One region of the Clostridium sp. CM041 genome, then DNA from elsewhere that is predicted to be linked to it. Evidence: a T-box and tRNA genes for the amino acid it is inferred to sense, from the RefSeq annotation. Region 1 holds a T-box; the other holds one or more tRNA genes.
What was found. The T-box of region 1 lies ahead of pheS (phenylalanine--tRNA ligase subunit alpha). A T-box ahead of a tRNA ligase gene usually reads a tRNA of that ligase, here a tRNA-Phe.
Positions count from the first base shown of each region.

Region 2: it has a tRNA-Phe gene. The T-box ahead of pheS (phenylalanine--tRNA ligase subunit alpha) is inferred to sense a tRNA for this amino acid. The anticodon was not compared.

Region 1 is NZ_CM143648.1:3,315,683-3,325,008, forward strand. It holds gene infC (translation initiation factor IF-3) at 3-530, shown strand; gene rpmI (50S ribosomal protein L35) at 551-748, shown strand; gene rplT (50S ribosomal protein L20) at 776-1,135, shown strand; gene ACWJJT_RS15675 (TrkH family potassium uptake protein) at 1,254-2,618, shown strand; gene ACWJJT_RS15680 (potassium channel family protein) at 2,630-3,289, shown strand; gene ACWJJT_RS15685 (TrmH family RNA methyltransferase) at 3,302-4,087, shown strand; T-box leader at 4,156-4,369, shown strand; gene pheS (phenylalanine--tRNA ligase subunit alpha) at 4,429-5,448, shown strand; gene pheT (phenylalanine--tRNA ligase subunit beta) at 5,516-7,894, shown strand; gene ACWJJT_RS15700 (cell division protein ZapA) at 8,067-8,666, shown strand; gene ACWJJT_RS15705 (ABC transporter substrate-binding protein) at 8,910-9,326, shown strand, end outside.
Region 2 is NZ_CM143648.1:2,235,504-2,244,829, reverse strand. It holds rRNA gene ACWJJT_RS10470 (16S ribosomal RNA) at 1-428, shown strand, start outside; rRNA gene ACWJJT_RS10465 (23S ribosomal RNA) at 721-3,646, shown strand; rRNA gene rrf (5S ribosomal RNA) at 3,805-3,921, shown strand; tRNA gene ACWJJT_RS10455 (tRNA-Phe) at 3,927-4,002, shown strand; tRNA gene ACWJJT_RS10450 (tRNA-Cys) at 4,009-4,083, shown strand; gene ACWJJT_RS10445 (hypothetical protein) at 4,544-5,047, shown strand; gene ACWJJT_RS10440 (zinc-binding metallopeptidase family protein) at 5,494-6,639, opposite strand; gene ACWJJT_RS10435 (sigma factor G inhibitor Gin) at 6,878-7,090, shown strand; gene ACWJJT_RS10430 (aminotransferase class I/II-fold pyridoxal phosphate-dependent enzyme) at 7,069-8,517, shown strand; gene tmk (dTMP kinase) at 8,545-9,165, shown strand; gene ACWJJT_RS10420 (cyclic-di-AMP receptor) at 9,181-9,326, shown strand, end outside.

The sequences.
Region 1 (9,326 bases):
AGGTGAAAATTATTAGTAAAAACAAAGATTTCATGATGAATGAAGAAATCAGAGTTAGAGAAATAAGAGTTATTGGAGCTGATGGTTCTGCATTGGGTATTTTGAATACTAAAGATGCGTTGAATCTTGCGGAAGAGAAAGATTTAGATTTAGTTATGATGTCTCCTACCGCAAAACCTCCAGTATGTAGAATAATGGATTTTGGTAAGTTTATTTATGAACAACAGAAAAAAGAAAAAGAAGCTAAAAAGAAACAAAAAGTTGTTAATCTTAAAGAAATACGATTAAGTGCAACAATAGAAGATCATGATATTGCAATTAAGGCTAGTAATGCTAAAAAATTCTTGTTGGATGAAGATAAGGTAAAGATAACCGTAAGATTTAGAGGTAGAGAAATTGAAAACTCAAAAGTAGGACATAAGATATTAAAATCTTTTGTAGAAAAAATCGGTGATGTTTATATTGTTGAAAAACCAGCGAGACAAGAGGGAAGAAATATGATAATGATTTTAGCTCCCAAAAAAGCATAACTGAGAGGAGGAATTTTATTATGCCTAAAATGAAAACACATAGAGGCGCAGCAAAAAGATTTAAGAAAACAGGAACAGGTAAGTTAAAAAGAGCTAAAGCTTTTACAAGTCATATATTAACAAAGAAAAGCCCGAAAAGAAAAAGAAACCTTAGAAAAACAGCATATGTTTCAACAACTCAAATAAAATCGATGAAGAAATTGTTACCATACTTATAATTGAATGGTGATTAGGAGGTATATTAAATGGCAAGAATTAAGCGAGCAGTTAACTCTCGTAAAAACCATAAAAAAGTATTAAAGCTTGCAAAAGGCTACTATGGTGGTAGAAGTAAGTTATTTAAAACAGCTAATGAAGCAGTAATGAGAGCACTTAGAAATGGTTATATCGGAAGAAAATTAAAGAAAAGAGATTTTAGAAAACTTTGGATAGCTAGAATCAATGCTGCTACAAGGTTAAATGACCTTTCGTATTCAAGATTCATGAATGGAATGAAACTTTCAGGCATAGATATTAACAGAAAAATGCTTTCTGAAATTGCAATAAATGATCCAAAAGCTTTTGCTGAATTAGTAGAAGTTGCAAAAAAACAATTACAAGCATAAAAATTATTTATTCAAAAATGTAGCCATACGGCTGCATTTTTTATTGCATTTTTGACAAAAACATGTAAAGTGATATAATTAGTAAAACATCATAGTTGGAAATTTAGAGGTGAATAATTTGAAATTAGATATTAAAGATCTTAAAAAGAAAAGCATATATACTCCTGTTCGGATACTTGCATTAGGGTTTGCTATAGTCATAGTTATAGGGGCAATACTATTAAGTCTACCTATAGCTTCGCAAAGTGGTAAAATTACGCCTTTCATAGATTGTATATTTACCTCTACATCTGCTGTGTGTGTTACAGGACTTGTAGTACTAGACACAGGAACATATTGGACATATTTTGGCAAAACAGTGATTATGTTACTTATAGAAATAGGTGGACTTGGATTTATGTCTGTAGCTACTTTAGTTTTTTTAATTTTAGGTAAAAGAATAACATTAAAGGAAAGACTAGTAATGCAGGAGGCTATGAATGTAAACTCATTACAAGGGTTAGTGAAAATGGTCAGATATGTATTGATATTTACAATTTATGTTCAGATAACAGGTGCTGTGTTATTCTCAACACAATTTATTCCTGAATTTGGAATTGCCAAAGGTATTTATTATAGCGTGTTCCATTCGGTGTCTGCGTTCTGCAATGCTGGGTTTGATTTGATTGGAAACTTTAATAGTGTCACTGCTTATGCTAGTAATTCAGTAGTAATATTAACAATTGCATCATTAATAATAATAGGTGGGTTAGGATTTTATGTTTGGGTAGAAATTTATAATTGCAAGGGAACAAAAAGATTGTCACTCCATGCTAGAATAGTTATTTACTCGACGATAGCATTGGTTGTTTTAGGGGCAATACTTATGTATATTTTTGAGATGAATAATGCCGACACTATGCAAGGAATGTCTATTAAGGGCAAATTTTTATCTTCCGTTTTTGCATCAGTTTCTCCAAGAACAGCAGGGTTTAATTCTATACCACTCGGTAAAATGACCACGGCGGGAAAGTTTTTAACAATAATTTTAATGTTTATTGGAGGATCGCCTGGATCAACGGCGGGTGGAATAAAAACGACTACTGCCATTGTGATTTTTATGACTATAGTGTCTGTGGTTCGTGGAAGAGAAGATACTGAAATATTTCAAAAGCGCATAAGCAAAGAATTTGTGTATAAAGCGTTTGCAGTATCACTTATTTCCCTAACAATTGTTATATCAGTTACCATGATATTATCTATTACACAGAACCCGAATATTCCTTTTGAATACTTTTTGTATGAGGCTACTTCAGCATTTGCTACAGTTGGATTAACACTCGGATTAACTACAAAATTAACATTTGTAGGAAAGGTAATAATATTACTTACCATGTATGCAGGGAGAGTGGGACCACTTACTATAATACTAGCATTAGCTAAAAATAAAAAAAGTAAATCGGGAAATATAAAATACCCAGAAGGCAAAATTTTAATTGGATAGGGGTGGGGTTAATGATTAAAAAACAGTTTATTGTTATAGGTCTCGGAAGATTTGGAGAATCCGTTGCTGAAACATTATATTCTTTGGGAAATGATGTATTAGCAGTTGATTTTGATGAAGATGTAGTTCAAAATATTTCGGATAATGTAACTCATGCAGTTCAAGCTGATGCGAATGATGAAAATAGCTTAAGGGCTCTTGGAATTCGTAATTTTGATTGTGCAGTCATTAGTATAGGTTCTAATATCCAATCTAGCATTTTGGCAACACTCTTAGTTAAAGAATTAGGAGTAAAATATGTGATAACAAAAGCGACTAATGCCCTGCATGCTAAAGTATTATATAAAATAGGTGCAGACAGAGTAGTTTTTCCAGAAAGAGATATGGGTGTACGCGTTGCTCATAATTTAGTATCATCAAATATATTAGATTATATTGAATTATCTCCTGATTATAGTATAGCTGAAGTTATTAGTCCTGAAGAATGGCATAATAAAACCCTGGGAGAATTAAATATAAGAGCTCAATATGGTATAAATGTAATGGCTATAAAAAGAAACAATGATATTGATGTTGCTCCAGCAGCTGATAATATTGTTGAACCAGGTGATATTATTGTTGCAATAGGTAATATTGAAGAATTAAATAAGTTGGAAAATCTAGTTAAATAAGGAGCATTCAGTTTGGAACATATTCAAAGTAAGGATAATTTATTGATTAAAGATATAAAAAAGTTAAAAGAAAAGAAATATAGAAAAGACAGTAATATGTTTTTAGTTGAAGGTTTCAGATTTGTAGAAGAAGCTTTGGATTCTGGTTTTGAAGTGGTGCACATTTTTATAAGTGCTAGAGGAGATTCAAAATATGAAAACTCTTGTATGAAAAACAAGCTACAGAAGAATACTAAAGTTTATAGTGTTAGTGACAGTTTATTCAAAAGTATTTGCGATACGGATAATCCGCAAGGTATTATTGCTACAGTTAGAAATAAACCGGTAGAGATTAAATATGATCATGGCTTCTATATGTTAGCTGATAAAATACAAGATCCAGGTAATATGGGAACTATAATTAGAACAGCTCATGCGGCGGGAGCACTAGGAGTTATAATTACAAAAGGAACTGTAGATATCTATAATGAAAAAACTTTAAGATCCACAATGGGTTCTATTTTTAAAATACCCGTTATTTGCGATAGTGATCTATCGGTGGTGCAAAAGCTTAGGAGCGCTGGATTTAAGCTAGTTACTAGTTCGTTGGATACTGATAAAAACTTCTATAATGTAGATCTTAGAGAGAAAGTTATTATATCAGTTGGAAATGAAGGAAATGGAATAAGCGCCGAAGTTTATGAGATATGTGATTTGAAAATTAAAATTCCCATGCCTGGTGGTGCAGAATCTTTAAATGCAGCTGTAGCTGCATCAATTATGATGTATGAAGTCGTAAGACAGAAAAATAATATATGATTTTTAAATTCATAGTTGAATTTTATTGTAGTTGTGGTTATAATATTTTGTATACTTCCATAAATTAATAATAAACTGTGACGGAGAAAGTAAATATAAAGATACTTACAGGGATAAGAAGCCTTAGACTGAGAGCTTCATTAAGAAATTTTTATATCCAAGTTCACTCCAGAGTTCTAATGGTGAAAAAAAAGTAGCCGATAGCGGGTAAAACCGATAAATTTATCTAAGAGGACTGTTTTTAGTCAATTAGGGTGGTAACGCGGATTTTCCGTCCCTTTATTGGGGATGGTTTTTTTTGTTTTATAAAGAATTATCAAAATATGAGAGGAGCATTCATTATGAAAGAAAAGTTAGAAACGATAAAAGCTGCAGTTTTAGAAGAATTAAAAGGAGCTGCTATTAAAACAGAATTAGAAAATATCAGGGTTAAATATTTAGGCAAAAAAGGTGAATTGACGCAAATATTAAGAGGCATGGGACAGTTATCAAATGAAGAAAGACCAATTGTTGGAAAATTAGCAAATAAAGTAAGAGAGGATATAGAGACACTTATAGATAAAGCCTCAGATACATTAAAAAACAATGAAAAAGAAATGAAACTAAAAAGTGAAGTTATAGATATATCAATGCCGGGGAAAAAACAAACAGTAGGCAAAAGACATCCGTTAGAGTTAACACTTGAAAAAGTTAATGAAATATTTTTATCTATGGGATTTGTTATTGAAGAGGGCCCTGAGGTAGAAAGAGATTATTATAACTTTGAGGCATTAAACATACCTAAAAATCATCCGGCAAGAGGTGAACAAGATACTTTTTACATAAATGATAATATAGTTTTAAGAACCCAAACTTCACCAATACAAATAAGAACTATGGAACTTCAGAAACCGCCTATAAAAATGATAGCGCCGGGTAAAGTTTATAGATCCGATGCAGCGGATGCTACTCATTCACCAATATTTTATCAAATTGAAGGGCTTATAGTAGATAAGGGAATTACCTTTGCCGATTTAAAAGGGACGCTAGAATTATTTACGCAAAAAATGTTCGGAGACGAAATGGAAACAAAGTTTAGACCACATCATTTTCCTTTTACAGAGCCATCAGCTGAGATGGATGCCACTTGTTTTGTGTGCAATGGTAAAGGGTGCAAGGTTTGCGGCGGTAGCGGCTGGATAGAACTTTTAGGTTGTGGCATGGTTCATCCGGACGTTTTAAGAAATTGTGGGATTGATCCAGAAGTTTATAGCGGATTTGCTTTCGGGTTTGGACTTGATAGAATTACAATGTTAAAATACGGAATAGATGATATTAGAGCACTTTATGAAAGTGATATGAGATTTTTAAAACAATTCTAAAATATAAATAATAATGCAGCTTCGCAGAAGATGATTTAATACTATACAAATTCTAGGAGGATATAAAATGAAAGTTCCAGTTAAATGGCTTAAAGATTATGTAGATATAGATATTTCACCAAAGGTGCTTGGAGATAAGTTAACCATGTCTGGTTCAAAAGTAGAAGAGGTTATTATATCAGGTGCTGAAATTGAGAAGGTTGTTACAGGGAAAATAATAAAAATAGAAAGACATCCGGATGCTGAGAAATTAGTTATATGTCAAGTAAATATAGGATTAGACGAACCGACTCAAATCGTTACAGCAGCTACTAATATGAAAGAACAGGATATAGTACCAGTAGCACTTCACGGATCAACGTTACATGGAGGACTAAAAATAAAAAAAGGTAAACTCCGTGGAATAGTTTCAAATGGTATGTTCTGCTCTGAGGAAGAACTTGGAATTGCAGTTGATGAACCAGTTGATGGACTAATGATACTTCCAAGCGATACCATCATTGGAAAAGACATAAAAGAAGTATTAAATCTTCAAAGTGTACTAATAGATTTTGAAATAACTTCAAACAGAGCAGATTGCTTAAGTATTCTAGGAATAGCTAGAGAAACGGCTGCAACTTTAGGCACGCAGTATAGAAAACCAGCGCTTGATTATAAAGCTACCTGCAAGGATAATGTGGAAGACATTTATAAGGTTCATATTAATGATGAACTTTGCAGAAGATATATGTTAAAGGGCATAAAAAATGTAAAAATTGAGCCTTCTCCACAATGGATGCAGGAAAGACTTATAGAAGCGGAAATTAGACCTATAAATAATATAGTGGATATTACAAACTTTGTAATGGTAGAGCTTGGTCAACCTATGCATGCATTTGATGCTAGGCAAATTACGACTAATGGTATAGTGATAGAAAGAGCGGGTAACGGAGAAAAATTTATTACCTTAGATGAGATAGAAAGAGATTTAGATGAAAGTATTTTAACTATTAAAGATGGAGATAGAACAATAGCAATTGCAGGCATTATGGGAGGCTTAAATTCAGAAATTAAAGAAGACAGCACAAGCATAATACTTGAGAGTGCAAACTTTAATGGGGTTAATATAAGACTCGCTTCTAAGAAATTATCTTTAAGAACCGATGCATCTTCTAAATTTGAAAAAGATTTAGATCCTAATATGGCTGAAATGGCAATGGATAGAGCTTGTCATTTAATAGAAGAATTAGGTGCGGGTGAAATAATGGACGGATGCACTGAGGTATATCCGAGTAAAATTAAATCTCATACTTTAGAAGTAGATGCAAATTGGATTAATAAATTTTTAGGAACTAATATATCTATGCCAAATATGAAAATATACCTTGATAGGTTAGAACTTGCTACAGAAATAACTGGGGATTTTTTAGTTATACATGTACCTACGTTTAGGTCTGATATTAACATTAGAGAAGACGTCGCAGAGGAAATAGCTAGAATGTATGGTTATGATAACATACCATCTACTATTCCTAATTGTAAAACTTCAAAAAGTGGGAAAAGTGAAAAGCAAAAATTAGAAGATAAAGTAGTGCTTTCTTTAATTGGTAGTGCACTTAATCAATCCATAAGTTATTCTTTTGTAAGTCCTAAAATATTTAATAAAATTTTAGTTCCAGAAGATAGTGAGTTAAGAAAAGTAGTTACTATAAAAAATCCTTTAGGAGAAGATTATAGTATAATGAGAACTACAACTATAGCATCTATGATGGAATGTTTATCAAGGAATTATTCAAGGAATAATGAAGAAGCTAGGTTATTCGAAATAGGTAAGGTGTATATACCAAATGAAGATGCAGATAAGCTTCCAGAGGAAAGAAATATATTAACTATAGGAATGTATGGAAATGCTGATTATCTGGATTTAAAAGGTGTAGTGGAAAATGTATTAGATATTTTGGGAATGAAAAATACATCATTTAAAAGAGAAAGTGAAAATCCAACTTATCACCCAGGAAAAACATCAAACCTATATGTAAAGAGAGAATTTATAGGTGTGGTTGGAGAAATTCATCCGAGTGTTTCGGAGAACTATGAAGTGCAGCCAAGATGTTATATAGCAGAATTAAACTTAGATATATTATATAAATATGCTGACTTAAATAAGAAATACAAAGCACTTCCAAAGTTTCCAGCTGTAACAAGGGATATTGCACTTATAGTTGATGAGAGGGTTCTAGTTCAAGACATTGATGATATAATTGTAAAGCAAGGTGGTAATATTTTAGAAAGTGTAAAATTATTTGACGTGTATAAGGGGAAACAAATAGCAGAAGGAAAGAAAAGTATAGCCTATGCTATAGTATATAGACGCTCGGACAAGACATTAACAGATGAAGAAGTAAACAAGGTGCATGAAAAGATATTAAGATCTCTAGAGCATAAATTAGGTGCGCAGCTTAGATAATGAAAGTAAACTAAAACTCCCTTAGTAATAAGGGGGTTTTATCACTTCATGCAATCTCAAAAAACAAATGAATATTGTATTAATTGTATGCATAATTTCAAAAAATTGGTTTTATTAAAAGTTATATTGTGGTACAATAAGTTTAACTAATCTGTCTAAGAGGGTGTTTTAGATGAACGTTGTAACAATAAAGATAAACGGTGTTGAATATAATTTAAAAGGTGATGAAAGAGAAGAATATTTACATATGGTAGCTAGTTATGTTGATAAAAAAATAAAAAATATAATGGGTAATAATGAAAAGCTTAGTACTTCCTCAGCGGCAATTTTAACAGCTTTAAATTTAGGTGATGATATGTTTAAAAGTAAGTCACTTTGCAAGGAACTTTTGAGTAAGGGTGAATCTTTAGAAAAACATGATAATGAATTGAATGAGCAATTAGAAGGTTTAAAAAAACAGTTAAATCATTTGGAAGACTATAATCAAGAATTACTTAACAAGTGTAAAAACACAGAAAAAACTGAATATGTAAAAACATTAGAGCAAGAAAATATAGAGATGCAACAACAATTAGATGTGATGCAAGTGACTAGTAAAAGTTGTATCGAAGAAAATAGAAGAACAAAAACAGAAAATAAAGAAATGAGATTTAAGCTTCAATCTTATAAGTACAAAATAATCGATTCACAAAATAAGTTGATAGAATACCAAATTAGTTTAGCTAAACAAAAGAAAATTAATAATCCACTTTTAGCTTCACATAAAAAATAAAAATTATTTAAATGTCGCCGAAAGGCGATTTTTTTAATGGACGAGAAATATATTTACAAAAGGCTCACAATTTTTAAAATAATTGTGAGTCTATTTTTTATTATAATGACTTTAAGTTGATAAAGTGTAATATTAAAATGCTCATGAAACATATAATTATATTGATAGCGAAATTAAAGACTGTTATATTAACAACAATTATTAAGTTATATGAAATTGTTTATAAAAAAAGGGGGGAAAACAATGAAAAGAAGAATTGCTGGATGTTTAAGTTTAGCAATGTCAATGGCTCTAGTATTATCGGGTTGTGGTAAAAGTGATGTTGGGAGGGCAGCGAAGGATTTAAAAGGATCAGAAGTTATAGCGGCTGTAAATCCAGAAAAAGTGCCACAAACAGCAAAAAACAGAAAAGATACTTTAATTGTTGGATTTACAGCACCAGAAGGAAAATTTAATCCCATATATGAAAGTTCAGTAGATGATGGTTATATTGCTCAATTAGTTTTTGAAGGGTTATTGACAAATGATGCGAAAGGAAATCCTGTAGAAAAAGTAGCTAAGAAATGGGAGATTTCAAAGGATAGCAAAACCTATACCTTCCATTTAAACAAAGGCATTAAATTTAGCAATGGAGAAGAATTAACTGCAAAGGACGTGGAA
Region 2 (9,326 bases), 1.1 Mb from region 1:
CCTTATCATTAGTTGCTACCATTAAGTTGAGCACTCTAGTGAGACTGCCCGGGTTAACCGGGAGGAAGGTGGGGATGACGTCAAATCATCATGCCCCTTATGTCTAGGGCTACACACGTGCTACAATGGTGAGTACAAAGAGATGCAAGACCGCAAGGTGGAGCCAAACTCAAAAACTCATCCCAGTTCGGATTGTAGGCTGCAACTCGCCTACATGAAGCCGGAGTTGCTAGTAATCGCGAATCAGCATGTCGCGGTGAATACGTTCCCGGGCCTTGTACACACCGCCCGTCACACCATGAGAGTTGGTAACACCCGAAGTCCGTGAGGTAACCGTAAGGAGCCAGCGGCCGAAGGTGGGATTGATGATTGGGGTGAAGTCGTAACAAGGTAGCCGTAGGAGAACCTGCGGCTGGATCACCTCCTTTCTAGGGAGTAGATGTATTGACTTCGGTCGATGCAATAGAAGAATATTAATTTGTTCTTCAAAAATATCTATTGTAATTAATCGTACCTAGTTCTCTGTTTAATTTTGAGAGACTAATTTTATCTAACTCTTAGGAGTTAGATAATGAATAGTTTTTCTTAAAATGTTCTTTGAAAATTGCACAGTGAAAAAAGTTGTTTTAAAAAAATTAAAACTACGCAAGTAGTTTATAAATTAATTTAATACAATTTCGCAAAATTAATATAACCGTCTATGTAAATAGACAGAATCAAGGTCAAGCTACAAAGGGCGCATGGCGAATGCCTTGGCACTAGGAGCCGAAGAAGGACGCGTTAAGCTGCGATAAGCTTTGGGTAGGCGCAAATAGCCTGTGATCCAAAGATTTCCGAATGGGGGAACCCACATAGTAACAACTATGTACTGCATACTGAATAAATAGGTATGCAGAGGTAGACCCGGGGAACTGAAACATCTAAGTACCCGGAGGAAGAGAAAGAAATATCGATTTCCTAAGTAGCGGCGAGCGAAAGGGAAAGAGCCCAAACCCAGGTCTTTGACCTGGGGGTTGAGGATAGATCATAAATACTGCAATTCCTTAATTGAAGATAGCTGGAAAGCTGCTCCGCAGAAGGTAATAGGCCTGTAAATGAAAAGGAAAAACAGTCAGATCTAATCCAGAGTACCACGAGACACGTGAAACCTTGTGGGAAGCTGGGAGGACCACCTCCCAAGGCTAAATACTACCTAGTGACCGATAGTGAAGAAGTACCGTGAGGGAAAGGTGAAAAGAACCCCGGAAGGGGAGTGAAATAGAACCTGAAACCGTGTGCCTACAACCGGTCGAAGCACTTTATATGTGTGACGGCGTGCTTTTTGTAGAACGAGCCAACGAGTTACGATATGTAGCAAGGTTAAGTACTTAAGGTACGGAGCCGAAGGGAAACCAAGTCTGAATAGGGCGCATAGTTGCATGTCGTAGACCCGAAACCGGGTGACCTATCCATGGCCAGGATGAAGCGGAAGTAAAATTCCGTGGAGGTCCGAACCACGTTGGTGTTGAAAAACCATGGGATGAGCTGTGGATAGCGGAGAAATTCCAATCGAACTCGGAGATAGCTGGTTCTCCTCGAAATAGCTTTAGGGCTAGCGTCGATTAATTGAGTAATGGAGGTAGAGCACTGAATGGGCTAGGGGCTGACAACAGTTACTGAACCCTATCAAACTCCGAATGCCATATACTTTTATTTCGGCAGTCAGACTGCGAATGATAAGATCCGTAGTCAAAAGGGAAACAGCCCAGACCATCAGCTAAGGTCCCAAAGTGTAAGTTAAGTGGAAAAGGATGTGGGATTTCTAAGACAACTAGGATGTTGGCTCAGAAGCAGCCACTCATTTAAAGAGTGCGTAATAGCTCACTAGTCAAGAGATCCTGCGCCGAAGATGTCCGGGGCTAAAACTTACCACCGAAGCTATGGGTGTACACAATTGTGTACGCGGTAGAGGAGCTTTCTGTACTGGCTGAAGTCATACCGTAAGGAGTGGTGGACGGTACAGAAGTGAGAATGTTGGCATGAGTAGCGAGAGTTAAGTGAGAATCTTAACGGTCGAAAACCTAAGGTTTCCTGAGGAAGGCTCGTCCTCTCAGGGTTAGTCGGGACCTAAGCCGAGGCCGAAAGGCGTAGGTGATGGACAATCGGTTGATATTCCGATACCACCAATGGACGTTATTAGAAATGGGATGACGCAGGAGGATAAGATGTGCACACTATTGGATGTGTGTCTAAGCATTTAGGCGGAGCAAGCAGGCAAATCCGTTTGCTCTTAACGCTGAGATGTGATGGGGAAGGGAATTTATTCCTGAAGTATCTGATTCCACGCTGCCAAGAAAAGTCTCTATCGAGGATATTGGTGCCCGTACCGCAAACCGACACAGGTAGGTGAGGAGAGAATCCTAAGACCATCGGAAGAATTGTTGTTAAGGAACTCGGCAAATTGACCCCGTAACTTCGGGAGAAGGGGTGCCTACGAAAGTAGGTCGCAGAGAATAGGCCCAAGCAACTGTTTAGCAAAAACACAGGTCTCTGCTAAAGCGAAAGCTGATGTATAGGGGCTGACGCCTGCCCGGTGCTGGAAGGTTAAGGGGATTAGTTAGCGCAAGCGAGGCTATGAACTTAAGCCCCAGTAAACGGCGGCCGTAACTATAACGGTCCTAAGGTAGCGAAATTCCTTGTCGGGTAAGTTCCGACCCGCACGAATGGCGTAATGATTTGGGCACTGTCTCAACAACACATCCGGCGAAATTGTAGTGCAAGTGAAGATGCTTGCTACCCGCGATTGGACGGAAAGACCCCGTAGAGCTTTACTGTAGCTTAGCATTGAATTTCGGTATTGTCTGTACAGGATAGGTGGGAGACTGAGAAACATGGGCGTCAGCCTGTGTGGAGTCATCCTTGGGATACCACCCTGACAGTACTGAGGTTCTAACTGGAGGCCATGAATCTGGTCACAGGACATTGTTAGGTGGGCAGTTTGACTGGGGCGGTCGCCTCCAAAAAAGTAACGGAGGCGCCCAAAGGTTCCCTCAGCGCGGTTGGAAATCGCGCGAAGAGTGCAAAGGCAGAAGGGAGCCTGACTGCGACACTTACAAGTGGAGCAGGGACGAAAGTCGGGCTTAGTGATCCGGTGGTACCTCGTGGGAGGGCCATCGCTCAACGGATAAAAGCTACCTCGGGGATAACAGGCTGATCTCCCCCAAGAGTCCACATCGACGGGGAGGTTTGGCACCTCGATGTCGGCTCGTCGCATCCTGGGGCTGAAGTAGGTCCCAAGGGTTGGGCTGTTCGCCCATTAAAGCGGCACGCGAGCTGGGTTCAGAACGTCGTGAGACAGTTCGGTCCCTATCCGTCGCGGGCGTAGGAAATTTGAAGGGAGCTGTCCTTAGTACGAGAGGACCGGGATGGACAAACCTCTGGTGCACCAGTTGTCACGCCAGTGGCATCGCTGGGTAGCTATGTTTGGAAGGGATAAACGCTGAAAGCATCTAAGCGTGAAGCCCACCCTGAGATGAGATTTCCCATAACGCGTGTTTTTAACACAAGTTAGTAAGACTCCTGGAAGACCACCAGGTTGATAGGTTAGAGGTGTAAGCATGGTAACATGTTCAGCTGACTAATACTAATAAGTCGAGGGCTTGACCTAAATAAATAATTAAAAGTAATGCGATATACTTCTTTTACAGGAACTATTTCTTTCGTAAGAAAGAAACTAAGCTTCTGACAAAGGAAGAAGCGAGGCTTTGAGCGTGAGCGAAAAGACTAATTCACTGTGCAATTTTCAGAGAATATTTATATTCTCAATCTGGTGATTATGGCATGAAGGTAACACCCGTTCCCATACCGAACACGAAGGTTAAGCTTCAATGCGCCGATGGTACTGCAGGGGTGACCTTGTGGAAGAGTAGGTTGTCGCCAGGTAATGTGGCTGGATAGCTCAGTCGGTAGAGCAGAGGACTGAAAATCCTCGTGTCCCTGGTTCGATTCCTGGTCTAGCCACCAAGTTATGGCGCTATAGCCAAGCGGTAAGGTCAAGGTCTGCAAAACCTTTATTCCCCGGTTCAAATCCGGGTGGCGCCTCCAAAACACTTTGTAAATATTACAAAGTGTTTTTTTGTGCTGCGCCCAGAATGTTTGTGGAGTCAATAGGATGAAAAGGGCCATCTAAGCTAACTAACGGAGGAGTGTACAATAAATGTTTAAACATAATTACACGAGGTCTACCAACTTCATTATTTATTATAGTAAATGGTAAAGGTTCGTTTGTTTTAGATATGCTCAGTTCATTTTTTAGTGGACATAAATATATAAAATATCTACATTATTTATTAAAAATAAGAAATATAGCGAAAAAGCTAGAAATACCTATACTGATACATATGTATTAGTATAAGTAACGTATATGGGCATATATTATGGTATACGCACTATAGTGAGCTTAGCATAAGTAGATTAATATATGAAATGCTAGTATAATCACATATGTTGGTCACAAAACTATTTGTATTTAGCATTTTTAATTGATTTAGGGGGTCTGGCTTTCATGTATAAAGAGATGGTTCAAAGAAAAAAAATTTCAGCTATAATATTGTTGTTTATTACATTAATTGTATTTATATGCTTATCAGACGTATTCCCTAAAGTGAGTATAGGCAGAATAAATATTAAGACGTTTGTAACTATGTTCTTTAATACACTAATGATTGCTCTTTGTTATATGGAGTTTTCAAAATGTAAGGTTAAGTATAAGTATTCAATTGTAGCGGATCAATTCATTATTCATAAAATAAAAGGTGAAGAGGTTAAAATACTAGAAGATATTAAATTAAAGGATATAGATTATATTGGTAAATATAGAAACTACAGTGCAGATGTTCATATTAGTAGCAGTAAAAAGTATATTTGTTCTACGTTTATTAGGAGTAAGTTTTGTTGTATATATAAAGTAGGAGATAACTTTAAAAAGTTTTATTTTGAGCCTAGTGATGGTCTTATGAATAAAATTAAATTACTAAAAGAAAAAGCATATTTTAAAAATAAACAATAGATATATATAAGAAGTATAATTGAGCTATGATTATACTTCTTTTTTAGTGTGCCCGGCATGGGAAATTAACTAGGTAGAAAGTCCACAGTGGGAGACTGTAGTTACCAACCAATAGCTAAAGGCAAGGTATCAAATGTGAGGGGTGAGCTCAAGGAGGCCATAGGTAGGGTTCCAACCTAAGGAATACGAACATTTGATGAATAATAATGTATCATTTGTAAAAAAGAAACTATTTATTGAAGTAAATGGTGAGAAACAAAGGTAGACCAAGTATGGAAATTAAGTTTCTTGAGTTTTCATTTTATAGATCCAAAGATGGAGTTAGGGTGTATAATTCATCCAAAATCTATTACCAAGATGAGAAAGGGATGTTGGATAATTTCCAACATCCCAATTATGAGTCGCTCATTAACAAATGATACTTTAAAGAAACATTTATTTGCATACTATTTTAATTCAAGTCCAATTTCTTTTAATAAATCTTCTTTCTCAATAATGTCGAGGCCAGTTAAGGCAAGGGCTTGTGCAGCTTTTATCATATTATTTTTACAAAAATCTGTTTGAGTTTCTAGAGCAAATGCGGGTGAGGGGCAACTCAGCGAGGAATCTTCTGTAATAGATATGGATGGATATATGCATGGAGTAATATGACTTATAGAACCTATTCCCAGACCATATAGAGTATTTTTACAACAAGCAATATCGATGATTCCGCATTCTTTTAAGTTGTGTGTAAATATTCTTGATAAAGATTTATTAGTCAAAAGCTCTTGTGAAGGCAATTCAAATATACTTATTTCTCCGGTTATATTCATTATTTGAGATAGTGATTGAATAAAGGTTATAATAGTTTTTTCTAGAGATTTAGCTTCTTTTAGGCTAGGAGCTTTCAAATAAAATTTAGCCTCTGATTCAGAAAATTCATTAATGCATGAAGAGGCATTTTCTATAGAAATGCTATCAATAAAATACCTGTTGTGCAATCCTTTTAATAATTGGCTTAGTGTATTAAGTATAAATAAATAGGCATCCAAAGATGAAAGGTTACTAAGAACTTTATTATTAATATTAATAGTTTGATGACATTTAAGTTTAAGTGGAATTGTAGCCATAGAGGTACCGCTTTCTGCATTGCTTGTATCACAGTGAGGAGCAATAATAGCATCCATATCATCAAAACATTTTTCCTTTGCTAAAGATAATTCTGCGCCATTTGTGTACTCGCCTGGGCATCCTAATAGAATTACACTTCCACCGCTTTTAGATATTACTTTTGATAATCCTAATGCTGCCGCAATAGAAATGCTAGCATTCACGTTATTACCAAAAATATGACCTACATTTTCACTAGATGTGTATTTGCATATATAGCATATCTTAGGGTGGCCATTTCCATATTGAGCATAAAAAGAAGTAGGAATATTAGAATAGTTTTCTTGTATTTCAAAATCATGAGTTTTTAACATGTTTATTATGTAAGAATAACCTTTATACTCTTTATAACTCGTTTCAGGGTTAGTATAAAGATAATTTGATAAATTATGGATATCTTCTTTTATGCTGCTTATATAACTTATAATTTCTTGTTTCATAGCTTCGCTCCTTTCAAAATGTTCATACCTATTAACACATTTAGTATAACCAAAGGTATACAAATATATTTATAATAATAAACAATATTTTATATAGCTATTTATGGCATAAAATGTAGATAAATATATTTTGAATTATTAAGTGGACAAAATAAGAAACCGTACTTAGTTGAATAAAATATAGTATAAGAGGCTATACTGTAGGTAGTTTTTAGTTAGCAAGTTTAAGGGGGAAATTATGAAAAAAGAAAAATGTATTATATGTAGAAAGCCTCTAAATGATGGTATAATAATAAATGGAAGAGGAATTTGCAATAATTGCGAAGGAAGAATTATAGAATCAAAGCCTAATACTGATTTTTATGAATATTACAAGAACTGTATAAGAAAGAATTTGGTGCAGTTTATACCAAGAGGAGTGACTAAGGATTGTCAAGATTACCACTTGTAGATGGAGTGTTAAAATATATAAAAGAAAAAAATGTTTCCTTTTGTATGCCAGGGCATAAGGGAGGGCTTGGGTTTTTTAAAACGATAAGAGGCAAGGAGCTTTACGAAAACTTTATAAAAGGAGATATTACTGAGGTCGATGGATTAGATAATCTTCACCATGCAGGAGGAATAATAAAAGAGTCTCAACAATTATTGAGTGAATACTATGGAAGTATTAAATCTTATTTTCTAGTGAATGGTAGTACTAGTGGGAACTTAGCTATGATTTTTTCATCCTTCAATGAGGGTGACAAAATCATTGTAGAGAGAAATTGTCATCGCTCGATATTTAATGCCATTATTATGAGAAAACTAAAGCCAGTATATATTAAAAATGAAATTCATCCAAAATATGATGTTCCTTTTCCTTTAGATAAGGAGCATTTTTCCACCTTAATTAATGAAAATAAAGATGCTAAAGGGATTATTGTTACCTACCCTAATTATTATGGTATATGCTTTGATTTATCATACATTATTGAAATTGCTAGAAAATATAATATTAAGGTATTAGTAGATGCCGCTCATGGTGCGCATTTTGGTGCCAATAAGTTATTACCCGAAAATCCTTTGAAAATGGGAGTTAATATGGTAGTTATGAGTGCGCATAAAACTCTACCTAGCCTAACGCAAACGGCTTTTTTACATGTAGGAAAAGGTACGGATATCAGTAAGGTAGATTTCTATGCAAGTGCCTTTTTAAGTACAAGTCCATCTTATATGCTTTTGTGTTCTATGGATTATGCAAGATTTTATCTTCAAGAGTATGGTGAAAATGATTATGAAGGGTTAATTAAAGTCTGTAAATTTAATAGAGAGAGAATCAATAGAGTAGGCAAATTTCATATTATAGGTGAGGAAGATTTATTAGATGCATCAGAGAATTCCACTAAAGATGGTAATAAGTATACTATGGATTTAACTAGGTATATATTAAATGTACCTAAGGGGTATAGTGGACATAAGTTATTAGAGTATTTAAGAATAAACAATATTCAAGCTGAAATGAGTGATAGTAGAAATGTAGTTTTAATATTTTCTCCCTTTAATAATCAGCAGGATTTTGAAGTGTTATACATAGCCCTGAAAAACTGTGATATGAACAATTTAAAGGGGAAATATGTAGAATTAATAGATTATGGTATGCCAATGCCAATTATGTACCCATATGAAGTAATGGATAGAGAAAAAACTATGGTAGAGTTAAAAAATTCAGAGGGGAAAATAAGTGCAGTAGCAATAGTTCCATATCCACCGGGAATACCTATTGTAATGCCTGGAGAAAGACTAGATGAGGATACTATAGCCGTTATAGAATATTACTTGCAATGCAATGTAACGGTACTTGGAATTAATGATGGGAAAGTAGCAACAGTAGAAAAATAGACTATTAATAGTGGTGGAGGGGATTGAATGGAAAGAGGGCGTCTAATAGCACTAGAAGGCCCAGATGGTTCAGGGAAAACTACTCAAATACAATTACTAGAAAAGCATCTGAAAGAATTGGGATTTGAAGTAGTAAGAACTAGGGAACCGGGTGGCACAGAAATTAGTGAGAAAATCAGAGAAATAATATTAGATAATGATAATTGTAATATGAGTTATATGTGCGAGGCATTACTCTATGCTGCGTCTAGGGCTCAACTAGTTAGCGAGGTTATAAAGCCAGCCTTAGACATGGGTAAGATAGTTATATGCGACCGTTTTGTATATTCTTCAATGGTGTATCAAGGCATTGGCCGCGGACTCGGATTGGAAAGAATAAAGAGCATGAATGAAGCCGCTTTAGATGGATTAGAGGCAGATTTAATATTTATGATTACTATCCCATATGAAGAAGGATTAAATCGAAAAAAAATGCAAAAGACTTTAGATCGTTTAGAAAATGGCGGGAATGAATTTCATAAAAAAGTTTTTGAAGGTTACTTAGATATTTGTAGGAAATATGGTAAAATAGAAGTAATAGATGGTAATAGAAATGTAGATGAAATACATAAAGATATAATAAACAGAATAAAAAAAATAAAATTATAAAAAGGGTGGGATTAAATGAAATTAGTTATTGCAATAGTACAAGATGATGATGCAAATGAGTTAATTGAGGAAATAACAGACAAGGGTTTTAGGGTTACAAAATTAGCTACAACCGGAGGGTTTTTAAAATCGGGAAATACAACATTACTAATGGGTGTTGA